DNA from 2 places in the Micromonospora sp. L5 genome. Region 2 is predicted to be linked to the other one. Evidence: riboswitches for the same ligand, from Rfam matches in the RefSeq annotation. Region 2 holds a riboswitch; the other holds the start of a gene.
What was found. Region 2 has a riboswitch for cyclic di-AMP ahead of ML5_RS00490 (NlpC/P60 family protein). Riboswitches for the same ligand answer to the same signal wherever they lie in the genome.

Region 1: another riboswitch for cyclic di-AMP. It lies ahead of ML5_RS03865 (hypothetical protein); the one in region 2 lies ahead of ML5_RS00490 (NlpC/P60 family protein).

The regions. Positions count from the first base shown of each region.
Region 1 is NC_014815.1:774,164-781,823, forward strand. Features, by position in the region: gene ML5_RS03855 (helix-turn-helix domain-containing protein) at 1-259, opposite strand, end outside; gene ML5_RS03860 (carbonic anhydrase) at 427-1,080, shown strand; gene ML5_RS03865 (hypothetical protein) at 1,138-2,166, opposite strand; cyclic di-AMP (ydaO/yuaA leader) riboswitch at 2,170-2,301, opposite strand; gene ML5_RS03870 (YibE/F family protein) at 2,456-3,730, opposite strand; gene ML5_RS03875 (SHOCT domain-containing protein) at 3,895-4,104, opposite strand; gene ML5_RS03880 (metal-sensitive transcriptional regulator) at 4,231-4,530, opposite strand; gene ML5_RS03885 (heavy-metal-associated domain-containing protein) at 4,611-4,817, shown strand; gene ML5_RS03890 (hypothetical protein) at 4,854-5,834, shown strand; gene ML5_RS03895 (cation-translocating P-type ATPase) at 5,852-7,660, shown strand, end outside.
Region 2 is NC_014815.1:96,641-104,300, reverse strand. Features, by position in the region: tRNA gene ML5_RS00510 (tRNA-Gly) at 388-461, opposite strand; gene ML5_RS00505 (zinc metalloprotease) at 706-1,698, shown strand; gene ML5_RS00500 (pyridoxamine 5'-phosphate oxidase family protein) at 1,768-2,313, opposite strand; gene dcd (dCTP deaminase) at 2,392-2,970, shown strand; gene ML5_RS00490 (NlpC/P60 family protein) at 3,035-4,066, opposite strand; cyclic di-AMP (ydaO/yuaA leader) riboswitch at 4,080-4,214, opposite strand; gene ML5_RS00485 (N-acetylmuramoyl-L-alanine amidase) at 4,453-6,486, shown strand; gene ML5_RS00480 (C40 family peptidase) at 6,557-7,567, opposite strand.

The DNA of each region.
Region 1 (7,660 bases), 680 kb from region 2:
GGTGCCGGAAGCGGCCCTTCGGGTTGATCGTGTACTCGTTGCGCCGTCCCACCCGCGTACGACGCAGGTAGCCCCCGGCCTCCAGGTCGGCGACGATGGCCTGGGCCGCCCGCTCGGTCACGCCCACCTCGTCGGCCACGTCCCGCAGCCGGGCGGTGGGGTTGCGCGCGATCGCCAGCAGCACGTGGCCGTGGTTGGTGAGGAAGGTCCAGTTACGGCGGCTCCCGTCCTCAACTGGTGTGGTCGCCATGGTGGTCATGCTATGGCCACGTCCGCCACCTGCCGAATCGGCGCGGTCCGGGGCGGGGCGCCGACGGGAAAGTATGAAATGCGTATCACGAATCTTGACGTGCCCCCAGGTGCGTGTGACCGTGGGTCGCGAGGCCGTTCGGCCTGGTGGTTCCCCAGGTAGACGAGGTGAGGGACATGACGCCGAGCACCCCGGAGCAGGCACTGACCGAACTGCGTGCCGGTAATCACCGGTTCGTCACGGGCGTCCCGCAGCATCCGAATCAGGACGCCGGGCACCGGGCGGCTGTGGCCGACGGCCAGCACCCGTTCGCGGTGATCGTCGGCTGCTCCGACTCGCGGCTCGCCGCCGAGATCATCTTCGACCGCGGTCTCGGTGACCTCTTCGTGGTACGTACCGCCGGGCACACCGCCGGGCCGGAGGTGCTCGGCAGCGTCGAGTACGCCGTCACCGTGCTCGGCACCCCGCTCGTGGTGGTGCTCGGGCACGACTCGTGCGGCGCGGTCCAGGCCGCCCGGGAGGGGGTCCGGACCGGCGCCGCCCCGGCCGGGCACCTGGGCGCTGTGGTGGACGCGGTCTCGCCGAGCCTGCTGCGCGCCGCCCGCCAGGGGGTCGAGGACCTCGACGGCATCGTCGACGTCCACATCGCGCAGACCGTGGAGACGCTGCTGGCCCGGTCCGCCGTGCTGGCCGAGCGGGTGGCCGCCGGGCGGTGCACGGTGGTGGGCATGTCGTACCGGCTCGCCGGTGGCGAGGTGCGGACCGTGGCGCAGGCCCCGGCCCCGCTGCCCGCCCCGGCCGCGCCCGCCGACCCGGCGCTGGCGAGCTGACCCGTACGGACGAGAAAAGGGGCCGCCCGAGGGCGGCCCCTTTTCGTGGTGTCCGGGTCAGAGCATCGACATGTGGACGTGGTCGGTGTGGTTCGAGGGTCCGCTGTACGAACTCCAGCCGGTGGCCGGGAACCAGATCTGCCGGTTCCAGATGACGTAGTAGATGCCCAGCCGGTCGGCGTTGCGGATGAGGAAGGCGGCCACCTCGTTGCCGTACCGGCGGGTGTCGTTGTTGTGCCAGGGCGCGAAGCCGCTGTTCTGGAGCGACCAGTCGCACGCCTTGCCCTTGGGGTGCTCCCACGGCCCGCCGGGCCGGTAGCAGCCCACGAAGCGCTTGAAGCCCGCGCGCCGGACCTCCTTGTACGCGTGCAGCGTGCGCGGCGTGACGCAGCCCGAGGTGGTCGGGTCGTCCTCGCTGCACGACTCCGCCTTCCACCCGCCGTCGGCGGTGCGGCCGGGGCCGATCTTGGCGACCGGTGAGGTGGCGGAGACCAGGCCGCCGGTGAAGCCGAGACCGCCGACGAGCTTCAGCGCGCGCTCGGCCTGCACCTTCTCGCGCTCCATCGCGTTCTTCTGCTTCTCCTGCTCGCGCACCTCGGCGTCGAGCGCGATCTTGGCCTGCTCGGCGCGGGTCTTGACCGCGTTGATGGCTGCTAGGCGCTGCGCGTTGAGGAGGTTCAGCTCGTCCAGGGCGTTGACCCGGCGGACGAACGAGTCGGGTGAGTTGCTCTCCAGCAGCATGGCCATCGCGCCCATCCGGCCGGTCCGGTAGGACTGGGCGGCGAGCTGGTTGACCTGCGGGCTGAGCGCTTCGAGCTCGGCCTGTGCCGTCTTCACCTCGGCCGCCAGCCGCCGCTGGCGGTCCTGGGACTTGGCGAGCTTCGCCTTGGCCTGGAGGAAGGCCCGGTTGGCGGCGTCGATCGCCTCGGTGATGAGCGGCGGTTCGCCGTCCTCCTCGTGTCCCGAGGGGTTGCCGGGGGCCGCCGCGGTGGGGGCCGCGGTCGCCGGGGTCGGCCCGGCCAGCACGGCCAGCGAGGCCAGCACGGCCACCACGGGTGTCAGCCAGCGGCGCAGGGGTGCCGTCACAGTGTTCCCTTCCGTCGGCCGCCGACCGGGTTAGCTGACGGGTTCGGGACGGAAGTGGCCCCTACCGCTGTCGCGGATTCACCCCATGTACCTGGTTCCCCGGTTCGCCCGCAGGCGATTGGGCGGCGGCACCGCTGGCGCCGGTGCGCGCCTTCGGCGGTGACCGGCAGCGAGGTTACCTGACAGCACTCCTGAGGATCTACGTCCGGAAGCCGACCAATAGCGAGATTTCGCCGTGGCGCACCGTGACCAGCGTCGCGTTTGAAATCGATGGTCACGCTGCGGAGTGTCACCATGCGGCCTCCGTACTCTTCCCGCCGCCCAGGGCCTCCAGCGCGTCGTCGCGTCCGGCCGGCGGCCGGGCCGCGGGTGGCGCCGGCTCCGCGCCGCGCGAGCGCCGCCCGGCGGTGGTCACGATCGCGGCCAGTCCGGTCGTCAGCGGTACGGCGGCGATCAGGCCGAGCGTCGCCACCGCGCTGCGGACGATCTCCTGGGCGAGGAACTCGCTGGTGAGGATCTCACTCACCGGGCGGGAGTCGGCGACCAGGAGGAGCAGCAGCGGCAGCGAGGCGCCCGCGTACGCCAGCACGATGGTGTTGACGGTGGACGCGATGTGGGCCCGGCCGACCCGGGTCGCCGCCCGGTAGAGCTGCCGCCGGGACAGCCCGGGGTTGGCGTGCGCCAGTTCGGTGACGGTGGCCGCCTGGGTGACTGTGACGTCGTCCAGCACGCCCAGCGAGCCGATGATGATGCCGGCCAGCAGCAGCCCGTGCAGGTCCACGTCGCCCTGGAACATGGACAGCGTGGTGGCGTCCTCGCTGCCGAAGCCGGTCAGGTGGGTGGCGGACGTGGCGAGCAGGCCGAGCACGCCGGTGACCACCAGGCTGCCGAGCGTGCCGAGCACCGCGACCGACGTCTGCGCGGTGATCCCGTGGGTCAGGTAGAGCACCACGAACATGATCAACGCGGCGCCCACGATCGCCACGAGCAGCGGCGGCTGGCCGGCGCCGATGCCCGGCAGCACGAAGCCGAGCAGGATGGCGAAGCTGGCCACCAGGCCGCCGAGCGCGGCGAGCCCGCGCCACCGGCCGAACGCCACGATCGCGGCGGCGAACAGCACCATCAGCCAGATCAGCGGTGTGCCGCGCTGGTGCTCGGCGATGTTGTAGGACTTCACCGCCGGGTCGGCCGGGTCGGTCAGCTCGACCAGGACGACCTCGTCACCGACCGCGACCCGGGGTGCGCCCGGCCCGGCCGGGATCGGCGTCTCGACCTGCCGGCCCGCGTCCGGGCCCTGCTCGGCGGTGACCGTCACCGTGCCGCAGGGGCCACCCCCGCCCTCCGGGGCCTCCGGGGTCGGCGGGCAGGGCTCGGTGACCACCCGGGTCACGGTGCCGTGGTAGCGGGGGACGTCAGCGCCGCCGACCGGCTCCCGGTCCTGCCCGGGCCAGAGCACCAGCGCCGCGATCACTGTGAGCGCGAACAGCGGCACCACCACGGCGACGAGCAGCCGTCGTACGCCCGGCGGCGCAGCGGGTGCGGGGCGGGTGTGGTCGGCACCCATGGCGTCTCTCCCAACGGTCGCGGCGACGCCTGGTCCGCCGGACCGGTCTGGTCACCCGGCCGGCGCGGACGTGTCGACCACGTCCGGGTCGTCGCCCGGCCATGGTAGGCAGCCCGGTCGGCCGCTCCCGGGCGGCGCGACCGGTGACGCGCGCCCCGCTCGGGTCAGGCCAGGCCCGCCCGGCGCCGCCGGTACTCGTCCTCGTCGATCTCGCCGCGGGCGTACCGCTCGTCCAGGATGCGCCGGGCCGTCGTCGGGCCCAGGTACTGCGGGCCGGTCCACCGCACGGCCGCCCAGACGAGCCCCGCCAGCACCCCGAGCACCAGCAGAGACCAGATCCACATCCAGCCCATCATCGGGCTCTGCCACATCATCGGGCCGCCCTCCGTCCGTCGCCGCGGGTCCGCCGGTCCGGCCTGCCCGCCACTTCGACGGTACGTCCGCCCGGGCGCGTCGGCACGGGTCGATGTGCCCTGGTCCCGAGGGCCGGAGGTCCCCGCTCAGCCGCGCTTCATCAGGCGCCCGACGGCGGCCATCATCTCGGTCGCCATCTCGTCGGCCCGGCCCTCGGCGGCGCCCTCGTGCATGCAGTGCCGGGCGTGGCCGTCGAGCAGGCCCAGGCCGACCTTGTCCAGCGCCGCCTGGATGGCCGAGATCTGGGTCAGCACGTCGATGCAGTAACGGTCGTCCTCGACCATCTTCTCGATGCCACGGACCTGGCCCTCGATCCGGCGGAGCCGGGCGAGGAGTTGGTCCTTGCTGGCGGTGTAGCCCCGGGTCGGGCTGGACGGCGCGGTCATGAAACCGAGGATAGCGTACCCCTCGGGGGTATGCTAACGTTCGGGACGTACCCCTGGGGGGTATCAGATCGGAGGGCGAGATGGAGACCACCTACCAGGTGAACGGCATGACCTGCGGGCACTGCGTCAACTCGGTGAGCACCGAGCTGAGCGCACTTCCGGGCGTCACCGACGTCCAGGTCGACCTGGCCGGCGGCCGGGTCACCGTCACCAGTCAGAACCCGCTGGACGTGGACGCGGTCCGCGCGGCGGTCGACGAGGCCGGTTACGACCTCGTCGGTGCGTGACGGGTCCGGCGGACCCGCGACAACCGAGGAGACACCATGAACACGGCGACGAAGCTCAGCGGCTTCGCGCTCGGCCTCGTGGCGGTGTTCGGCGCGGCGTACGGGATCGGCAACCTGGCCGATCCCGTCGCCCCGGCCGCCGAGACCCGACACGACGACACCGACAGCGACCACGGGGCCGGCGACACCGGCCACGGTGACGAGAGCCAGGCGGGCGGCGCCTCCGCGCACCTGCCCGGCGGGCTGCTCGTCTCCGAGCGCGGCTACACGTTCCAGCCCGCCGGCGCCCCGGCCGGGCAGTTCGCCTTCCGGATCACCGGCCCGGACGGCGCGCCGGTCACCCGCTTCGAGGTGGCCCACGACAAGCGCATGCACCTGATCGTCGCCCGCCGGGACCTCTCCGGGTTCCGGCACGTCCATCCGGAGATGGCCGGCGACGGCACCTGGCGGGTCGCCTCACCGCTCGGCGGCCCCGGCGTCTGGCGGGCGTTCGCCGACTTCACCCCCGAAGGCGGCGAGCCGCTGACCCTCGGCCTGGACGTCACGGTCCCCGGCGAGCTGACCGCCCGGCCGCTGCCGGCACCGGCGACCAGCACCACCGTCGACGGCTACACGGTCACCCTGACCGGCACGCCGGAGCCGGGCCGCACCAGCCGGCTCACGCTCTCCGTCAGCCGTGACGGGCGGCCGGTCACCGACCTTGCGCCCTACCTCGGCGCGTACGGGCACCTGGTGGCGCTGCGGCAGGGCGACCTGGCGTACCTGCACGTGCACCCGGAGGGCACGCCCGGCGACGGGCGCACACCGGCCGGGCCGGCGATCACGTTCGCCGCCGAGGTTCCCTCGGCCGGGGCGTACCGTCTCTACCTGGACTTCCGGCACGGCGACGCGGTGCACACCGCCGAGTTCACCGTCCTGGCCGGCGACCGGACCGCGCCGGTGCCCACCGCGCCGGCACCCACCACCGCACCGACCCCGGACGCCGGACACGGCACCCCGGGTCACGGGCACAGTTGAGCGCCGGAGGTGCCGCGATGACTGCCACGGGAAAGGCGCTGCCCACCGCGCCGAACCTGATCGAACTGGCGATCGGCGGGATGACCTGCGCGTCCTGCGCCGCCCGGATCGAGAAGAAGCTCAACCGGATGGACGGCGTCGAGGCGACTGTGAACTACGCCACCGAGAAGGCCACCGTCCGGTACGCCGACGACATCGCGCCGGCCGACCTGATCGCCACCGTCGAGAAGACCGGCTACACCGCTGTGGTGCCGCCGCCGCCCGAGCAGGCGGAGGCGGCAGCGGCCGGGGAGCCGGTGGACGAACTGCGCACCGCGCGTACCCGGCTCTGGGTCTCCGCCGTGCTCACCCTGCCGGTGATCGTGCTCGCCATGGTTCCGGCCTGGCAGTTCGACTACTGGCAGTGGGCCTCGCTCACCCTGGCCGCCCCGGTGGTGGTCTGGGGCGGGCTGCCGTTCCACCGCGCCGCGCTGATCAACCTGCGGCACGGCGCGGCGACCATGGACACGCTCGTCTCGCTCGGCACGCTGGCCGCGTTCGGCTGGTCGCTCTGGGCGCTGTTCCTCGGCGACGCCGGCATGCCCGGGATGAAGCACCCGTTCAGCCTCGACATCACCCGCGGCGACGGTGCCGGCAACATCTACCTGGAGGCCGCCGCCGGGGTGACCGTGTTCATCCTGGCCGGGCGGTACTTCGAGGCGCGCTCCAAGCGCACCGCCGGGTCGGCGCTGCGCGCCCTGCTCGAACTCGGCGCCAAGGACGTGGCGGTGCTGCGCGACGGGCAGGAGACCCGGATCCCGGTCGGCCGGCTCGCGGTCGGGGACCGGTTCGTGGTCCGGCCCGGCGAGAAGATCGCCACGGACGGTGTGGTCGAGGAGGGTACGTCCGCAGTCGACGCCAGCATGCTCACCGGCGAGTCGGTGCCGGTCGAGGTGGGCCAGGGCGACGCCGTGGTCGGTGCCACGGTGAACGCGGGCGGCCGGCTGGTGGTCCGTGCCACCCGGGTCGGCGGGGACACCCAGCTCGCCCAGATGGCGCGACTCGTGGAGCAGGCACAGACCGGCAAGGCGGCGGTGCAGCGGCTCGCCGACCGGATCTCCGGCGTCTTCGTGCCGATCGTGATCGCGCTGGCCGCCGGCACGCTCGGCTGGTGGCTCGGCACCGGCTCCGGGCCGACCGCCGCGTTCACCGCCGCGGTGGCCGTCCTGATCATCGCCTGCCCGTGCGCGCTCGGCCTGGCCACCCCGACCGCGCTGCTCGTCGGCACCGGGCGCGGCGCGCAGCTCGGCGTGCTGATCAAGGGGCCGGAGGTGCTGGAGTCCACCCGCCGGGTCGACACAGTGGTGCTGGACAAGACCGGCACCGTCACCACCGGCCGGATGGCGCTGGCCGAGGTGCTGCCCGCCGACGGCGAGGACGCCGACGAACTGCTCCGGGTGGCCGGCGCGCTGGAGGCCGCCTCCGAGCACCCGATCGCGCGGGCCGTCGCCGAGGCCGCGGCCGAGGCCGGACCGCTGCCTCCGGTCGGCGAGTTCGCCAACGCCGAAGGGCTGGGCGTGACCGGCACCGTCGACGGCCGGACCGTGGTGGTCGGCCGGGCCCGGCTGCTGCGGGAGCGGGGTCTCGACGTACCCGAGGAGGTCGAGCGGGCCGCGACCGGCGCGGAGGCCGCCGGGCGGACGGCGATCCTGGCCGGCTGGGACGGGCGGGCCCGGGGCGTGCTCGCGGTGGCCGACGCGGTGAAGCCGACCAGCCGGGCTGCTGTCGCGCGGCTGCGTGAGCTGGGCCTGAAGCCGGTGCTGCTCACCGGCGACAACACCACTGTG
Region 2 (7,660 bases):
TTCATGGCTCAACCGGAGCAGCCAGCAGCCCCCGCGGAGCCGGAGGTTCTGAGATAAGGCGGCGCTGAAGCACCTGTCAGCTTCACGGGTAGCAGTGCCCTCACAAAGACGCCCACCTCGGGCACCTGCATCATCACCGGAGCGTCAGGCGTCGCGTGGCTCGGCCACGCCCCGGATACCCGGTGTCGCTCGGGGTTGTCGGGAACTGGATCAGGCAGCCGGAACCGCGCCTGGCGGTCACGGTCACGCCGTTCGTGAGGCTGATCAGATCGGCCCACGACGTCCCCTCCATCGCTAGTGGGGCCGCGGCCTACCAACCACGGGACAGGTGGTCCGTGGAACATCGAAGGCCCCGACCGGACTCGCGTCCCGGTCAGGGCCTTCGGTTGGAGCGGGTGACGGGAATCGAACCCGCACTGTCAGCTTGGGAAGCTGATGTTCTGCCATTGAACTACACCCGCAGGCGGCACCACTCTACCTGAAGGTCACCACCCCTGTGCATCCAGGTGCCCGCGCGCCACTTCGGCGAGGTGGCGGTATCGACGAGCGGTTGACCCCGCCACCTCCCCGAGCTGGAGTGGATCAAGCACCAAGGTCGGCAACGTATGGGCGTTCTCAAATGCGTCGATGGGATGTAACGTCTGCCCCACGTTTCCGAACCGGCGTGACACACCCCCTGGCACGCCGTCAGAAAGAGGTGGGCCCATGGGACTCCGTCCCAACCTGCTGACCCGGCGTACCGCCGGTGTCGCGACGTCGACCCTCGCGCTGCTGCTCAGCACCGCCGCCGTCGGCGTCGTCCCCGCTGCTTCGGCCTTCTCGGCCGCCCCGGCCGGCGTCTGCGCCGAGCCGGCCGACGCCCACGCCGACGAACACGCGAACGCGCGCGTCGCGAAGGGCGGCAACGCCAAGCTCGACCCCAACCACCTGACCACCAAGCAGGTCCGTGACCGTGAGGCCGACCTCGCCGCCGCGCAGCGCGAGCGGGCAAGCTTCCGGACCGGCGCCGTCGCCCCGCTGGCCACCGTGACCATCCCGGTCGTCGTGCACGTCATCCAGGAGAACAGCACCCGGGCCGGCGGCAACATCACCGACTCGATGATCAACCAGCAGATCACCGTGCTGAACCAGTCGTACGCGGGCTCGACCGGCGGCGCCGCCACCGCTTTCGGGTTCCAGCTCACGAAGATCAACCGGGTGACGAACCCGTCGTGGTACCCGATCGTGCAGGGCTCCTCCGCCGAGCGCTCGATGAAGACCTCGCTGCGTGAGGGCGGCAAGAACACGCTGAACATCTACCTCGGCGAGCTGAGCAACGGCCTGCTGGGCTGGGCGACGTTCCCGAAGAGGACGCTGGACAAGATGGACGGCGTGGTCGTGCTGAACGAGTCGCTGCCCGGCGGCACCGCAACCAACTACAACCAGGGTGACACCGGCACCCACGAGGTCGGCCACTGGCTGAACCTCTACCACACCTTCCAGGGCGGCTGCTCCGGCTCGGGCGACAGCGTCTCCGACACCCCGGCCGAGGCGTCCCCGGCGTACCAGTGCCCGACCGGCCGCGACACCTGCTCGACCGCCGGCAAGGACCCGATCACCAACTTCATGGACTACACGTACGACTCCTGCATGTACCAGTTCACCGCCGGCCAGGCGAGCCGCATGCTCACCGCGTGGAACGCCTACCGCGCAGCCTGACCGTCGTACCGCGTACCGGTGCCGGCCCTGTCCTCGGACGGGGCCGGCACCGTTTCGTCGTGGGCCGGGTCAGGCGGCCGGGCGGCGGGTGTCGAAGCCGTGCCGGCCACGCCGCCCCTCGGCGGCGAGCGGGTCACGCCGGGCGGGTTCGGCCCCGCGCGGATCGAGCCAGACCCGCACCTGCGGCGGGGCGGCGCCGGGCTGGGCCACCGGATCACGGCGGGTCAGCATCGCCGCCTCGACGGTGAACTCGAACAGCCGCCAGTCGCCCTGCGGTGACGCGCGGCCGATCCGGGCCAGGCGGGCCACCGTGGCGGGGTCGGTCACCGGCCGGGCGCGGCCTGCGACATACGCCTCGTCGTCGCTCTCCTCCGGCGGGAACGAGTGCAGCGCGTAGCGGCCGTCGCGTTCGAGGTCGCGGCGCTTCGGCGAGTCGATGACGAAGCACCAGAGGCCGTCGGCGGTGAACACCGGGGAGACCGGGTGGACCCGGGGGCCACCGTCGGCGCGGACCGTGGCGAGGTAGCCGAAGCCCGGCCCGTACTGCTGCATCAGGAGGCGGATCTCGTCGGCGAGGCGGGGCTCGTCGGCGGCGAATTCGGACCAGGAAGCCATGTGGACACTCTATCGAACACGTGTACGAAGATGTAGTGCGACACGCAGGTCACCGGCACCTGTCGCTATGGTGTTCCGATGCTGCTCTCCGACCGCGACCTGGTCTCCGAGATCAAGGCCGGCACGCTCGCGCTGGAGCCCTTCGAGCCCACGCTGGTGCAGCCGTCGAGCATCGACGTACGCCTGGACCGGCTGTTCCGGGTCTTCAACAACCACCTCTACACGCACATCGACCCGTCGATCCAGCAGGACGACCTGACCTCGATGGTGGAGGTGCCGGAGGGGCAGCCGTTCGTGCTGCACCCGGGCGAGTTCGTGCTCGCCTCCACCCTTGAGGTGATCTCGCTGGGTGACCAGCTCGCCGGCCGGCTGGAGGGCAAGTCGAGCCTCGGGCGGCTGGGGCTGCTGACCCACTCGACCGCCGGCTTCATCGACCCGGGTTTCTCCGGTCACGTCACGCTGGAGCTGTCGAACGTGGCGAACCTGCCGATCACGCTCTGGCCGGGCATGAAGATCGGCCAGCTCTGCATCTTCCGGCTCTCCTCGCCGGCCGAGCACCCGTACGGCTCGGCCGTCTACGGGTCGCGTTACCAGGGGCAGCGCGGACCGACGCCGAGCCGGTCCTGGCAGAGCTGGCGCACCTGGCCGACCCGCTGACGGCGCCCACAGTTGTTAATAGGGGCCCCCTCCTCTACCGGAGGCGTTAAGAGGGGGCCCTTCCTTACACCCGGCCGTAGCTGTTGATGTCGCCGTCGTCGACCCGCTTCATGGTGATGGGCTTGCCGGACTGGGAGGCGTGCACCACCCAGCCGTCGCCCACGTACATCGCCACGTGGTGCAGGTCGCTGTAGTAGAAGACGAGGTCACCGGCGCGCAGCTCGGCCCGGCTCACCCGCTTCGTCATGCCGTGCTGCTGGCGCGCGTTGTGCGGCAGCGAGACACCGCCCTTGGCCCAGGCCGCCATGGTCAGGCCCGAGCAGTCGAAGTGATCCGGCCCGGCCGCGCCCCACACGTAGATCTTGCCGATCTGGGCGCAGGCGAACTTGACCGCCGCTCCGGCCGCGCCACCGGGGTAACCGGCGGGGCAGGGCGCCGGGCGCAGCGGGCCGCCGCCACCGTTGCCGTACACCTTGAGCCGCAGCTTCTGCAGCCGGGCGATCTCGGCGTCGATCTGCTTCTTCTTCGCCGCGAGCTGGGCCTCGGTACGCGCCAGTCCGGCGATCATCTCGTCCAGCGGCTTCTTCTTCGCCGCCAGTTCGTCGCGCAGCGCGGCGACGGAGCGCACCTGCTCGTGCTGGCGGTGCGCGAAGCGGTCGAGCAGTTCCAGGCCGTTGACCAGGTCACCGGGTGAGCGGCTGCCCAGCAGCGCGTTGACGGTGGAGAGGTTGTCACCCTTGTAGGCGTCGGCGGCGAGTCCGCCGACCTGGCCGAGCGCGGCGTCCACCCGGGCCTGGAGGGGTGCGATCTGCCGGCCGAGCGCGTCGGCCTGCTTGCGCCGCGCGGCGAGCTGCTCGCGTACGGCGTTGACCTGTTCGATGACCGGTTCGAGTTTGTTCCAGTCGCGGTCGATCTGCGCCTCGATCTCGGCGACCGAGGGTTCGGCGTGTGCCGCCGTGGCGCCGCCGGTCAGGACGACTGCGGTGCCGACGAGGGCGGCGAGGGCTGTGGTGAAGCGGGACCAGCGGGTACGCGGCACAGCCGTGGAGCGGTCGACCGACCGGCTCGACGACGGCCGCGGGGCATGGAGTGCCACCGGGCGTCCGTACTCCTTCTTCCGTACCGCCTACCGGGTTAGCTGACGGATTCGGGCGGGAAGGGAGCCGCCCTACCGCATCGCTGCGGATTCACCCCAGGTACCTGGTTCCCCGGCTCGCCCGGAGGCGACTCGGCGGTGTCGGACCGTCACCGACCGGGTTGGACGGTGAGACGTGCGGCCGACGATTCACCAGAGTAGGGACCACCGTTATCGATCCGCAACTTCCAGCGCCGTGACACTCCGTACGCGATGAGGCGCCGCACCCCGGTCGGAGGTGAAATTTTCTTTCAAGGCTGATTACTCACTGGAAAGGTATTGACCCTTGCGGGTGTGCGGAGTGAGGGTGGAAACGCAGTGACCCCCATCCCTGTCCAGGAGGTTCGATGCACCTCTCCGCCCCGCCGTCGGGCAGACGGATACTGCTCGCCGCCGCAGTGGCGACAGCCACCGCGCTGGCGACGACCGGCCCGGTGACCGCCGCGCCGGACACGTCCGCGCCCGCGAGCGACCGGCAACAACAATACGCCGCCGCCGCGGCCGAGTACGGCGTACCGCAGAACGTGCTGCTCGGTGTCTCCTATCTGGAGTCCCGCTGGGACACCCACACCGGGCAGCCGAGCACCAGCGGCGGCTACGGCCCGATGCACCTGACCGACGCCGCGCACATCCTCGCCATGCCGGGCAGCGCCCACGTCGACGAGGACGAGGACCCGCGCGGCGACGACTCCCGGCCGCTGAAGCTCGACCCGGCCACCGCCGCCGCGCCGGAGCGGGAGACCCCGCTGCCGCCCGCCTCGCTCCAGACGCTCGACGCCGCCGCCGCGCTCACCGGGCTCGACGCGGGCACGCTGCGCACCGACCCGGCCGCGAACATCCGCGGTGGCGCCGCGCTGCTGGCGTCGTACCAGAAGGCTCTGGGTGGGCCGGTCGGCGCCGGCACCGACCCGGCGGCCTGGTACGGCGCGGTGGCCCGGTACTCCGGCGCGGACACCTCGGACGCCGCGGCGGCCTTCGCCGACGAGGTCTACGACCAACTCGGCCAGGGCGCCAGCCGCACCACCGACGACGGCCAGCGGGTCACGCTCGCCGCCACCGCCGCTAAGCCGGACCGTTCCCGCCTGGCCCGCCTGGGCCTGCGCAACGCCGAGCGGCCGGACGGGCTGGAGTGCCCGGTGCGGCTGGCCTGCGAGTGGATTCCCGCGCCCTACGAGCAGCTCAGCGACGACCCGGGCGACTACGGCAACCACGACCTGGGCGACCGGCCGAAGCAGCAGAAGATCGAGTACATCGTCATCCACGACACCGAGGGCTACTTCGGCCCGAGCGTCGACCTGGTGAAGCGGGCCGACTACCTGGGCTGGCACTACACGCTGCGCTCGGTGGACGGCTACATCGCCCAGCACATCAAGACCAAGGACGTCGGCTGGCACGCCGGCAACTGGTACGTCAACGCCAAGTCCATCGGCCTGGAGCACGAGGGCTTCGCCGGTCAGGGCACCTGGTACACCGAGGCGATGTACCGCACCTCCGCCAAGCTGGTGCGGCACCTGGCGCTGAAGCTCGGCATCCCGATGGACCGGCAGCACATCATCGGCCACGACAACGTGCCCGGCATCAACGCCGGCGCGGTGGGCGGCATGCACTGGGATCCGGGACCGTACTGGGACTGGTCGCACTACTTCGACCTGATGAAGGCGCCGTTCCGCAGCACCGGCACGCCCCGTACCGGCCTGGTCACCATCGACCCGGACTTCGCCACCAACCGGCCGGCGTTCTTCGGCTGCAACCAGCAGCCGCCGGGCGTCCCGACGCCCCGGCCGCCGGCCGAACCGTGCCCGTCGCGCGGCTCCTCGTCGGTGATCCTGCGGACCGCGCCGAGCCCGGACGCCCCGCTCGTCAACGACCTCGGGCTGCGCCCGGACGGCACGCCGGACACCATGTACATCTCCGACCACGGCGCCCGCGCCTCCGCCGGTCAGACGTACGCGCTCGCCGGCCGCCAGGGTGACTGGACGGCGATCTGGTACCTCGGCCAGAAGGCGTGGTTCCTCAACCCGGCCTCCGCGCCGACGGCCAAGTGGGCCACCGGCTTCGTCGTGACGCCGCGGCCCGGCAAGGCCACCATCCCGGTGTACGGGCGGGCCTACCCGGAGCAGGCCGCCTACCCGGACACCATCCCGTACCAGACCATCTCGCCGCTTCAGTACACGTTCGCCGCCGGCCAGCGGTACGCGGTGGGCGGGGTGCTGCCCGGCGAGTACTACCGGGCGGTCTCGTTCGACGGTTCGGCACCGGGTGACCGGACCGTGGTCCGCGGCGAGAACCGCTACGTGCAGGTCCAGTTCGGTCACCGGATCATGTTCGTGAACCTGGACGACGTGCTGATCCTGCCGTCCCCGGTCGGCGCGCCGCGCTGACCCGGCACCGCACACGGGAAGGCCCCCGGTCCGCGTGGACCGGGGGCCTTCTCGCTGCCAGGGTTCCGGGTCAGGCGACCCGGACGAAGCCGGCGATCGGCATCGTGCTGATGCTCGACACCTGGACCGGTTTGCCGGTACGTGGCGCGTGCACCATCACCCCGTTGCCGAGATAGAGCCCGACGTGGTGCAGGTCGGAACCGAAGAACACCAGGTCACCGGGGCGGGCCTCGGAGCGGGAGATCCTGCGGCCCTCGTTCCACTGCGCGCCGGTGAAGTGGGTCAGCGAGATGCCCGCCGCCTTGTACGCGTACTGGGTGAGACCGGAGCAGTCGAACGAGTTCGGGCCGGTGGCGCCCCACACGTACGGGTCACCGACCTGGGCGCACGCCGTCTTGATGGCGGTCCGCGCGGCGCTGCTCACCACGCCGTCGACGGCGGGGCAGCCTGCCGGGCGGATCGAGGTCACCGGCAGCATGGCGGTCAGCCGCTTGATCTCCGAGTCGATCTGCTTCTTCTTCGCCGCGAGATCGTTCTGCTGCTTGATCTCCAGCGCGATCAGCGCGTCGAGCTTCTCCTTCTGCTTGTTGTACTCGTCGCGCACCTTGAGCACACCGGCGATCTGGCGGCGCTGGTCCTCGGCGATCCGGTCCAGCATGACCAGCTGCTCGGCCAGCGCGCCCGGCTTGGAGTTCACCAGCAGCGCACCCAGCTCCTGCGACGGGCCCTGGATGTAGTAGCGGGCCGCGATGTCGCCGACCTTGTTCATGGCGAGCGTGGAGGCCAGCTCCAGCGGCACCATCTTGTCCTTCAGCGCCTTGGACTTCTTCTGGTTGGCGCGAAGCTGCGAGCGGACCTTGTTGAACTGCTCGATGGTGGGTTCGAGCTGCTGCCACTGCTTGTCGATCTGCGCGTCGATCTCGTCCACCGACGGCGCCGCGTGCGCCGGGGCGGTCAGCATTCCGGCGCCGACCGCGGCGGCCGCGACCAGGGTGACCAGACCGTGTACCACCCGTCGGAACCCGGCCCGCCGGCCGGGTGGAGCGCTCGGGGCGTGACGTTGAGGGGGCGTGGTTGCCACCGGCACGGACTCCTTTGCAACCGACCGCCGGGCGCCTCGCGAGAGGGAAGGTCGAGGCAGACGACCCACAGCGGTCGGTGCCTCACATTAGGG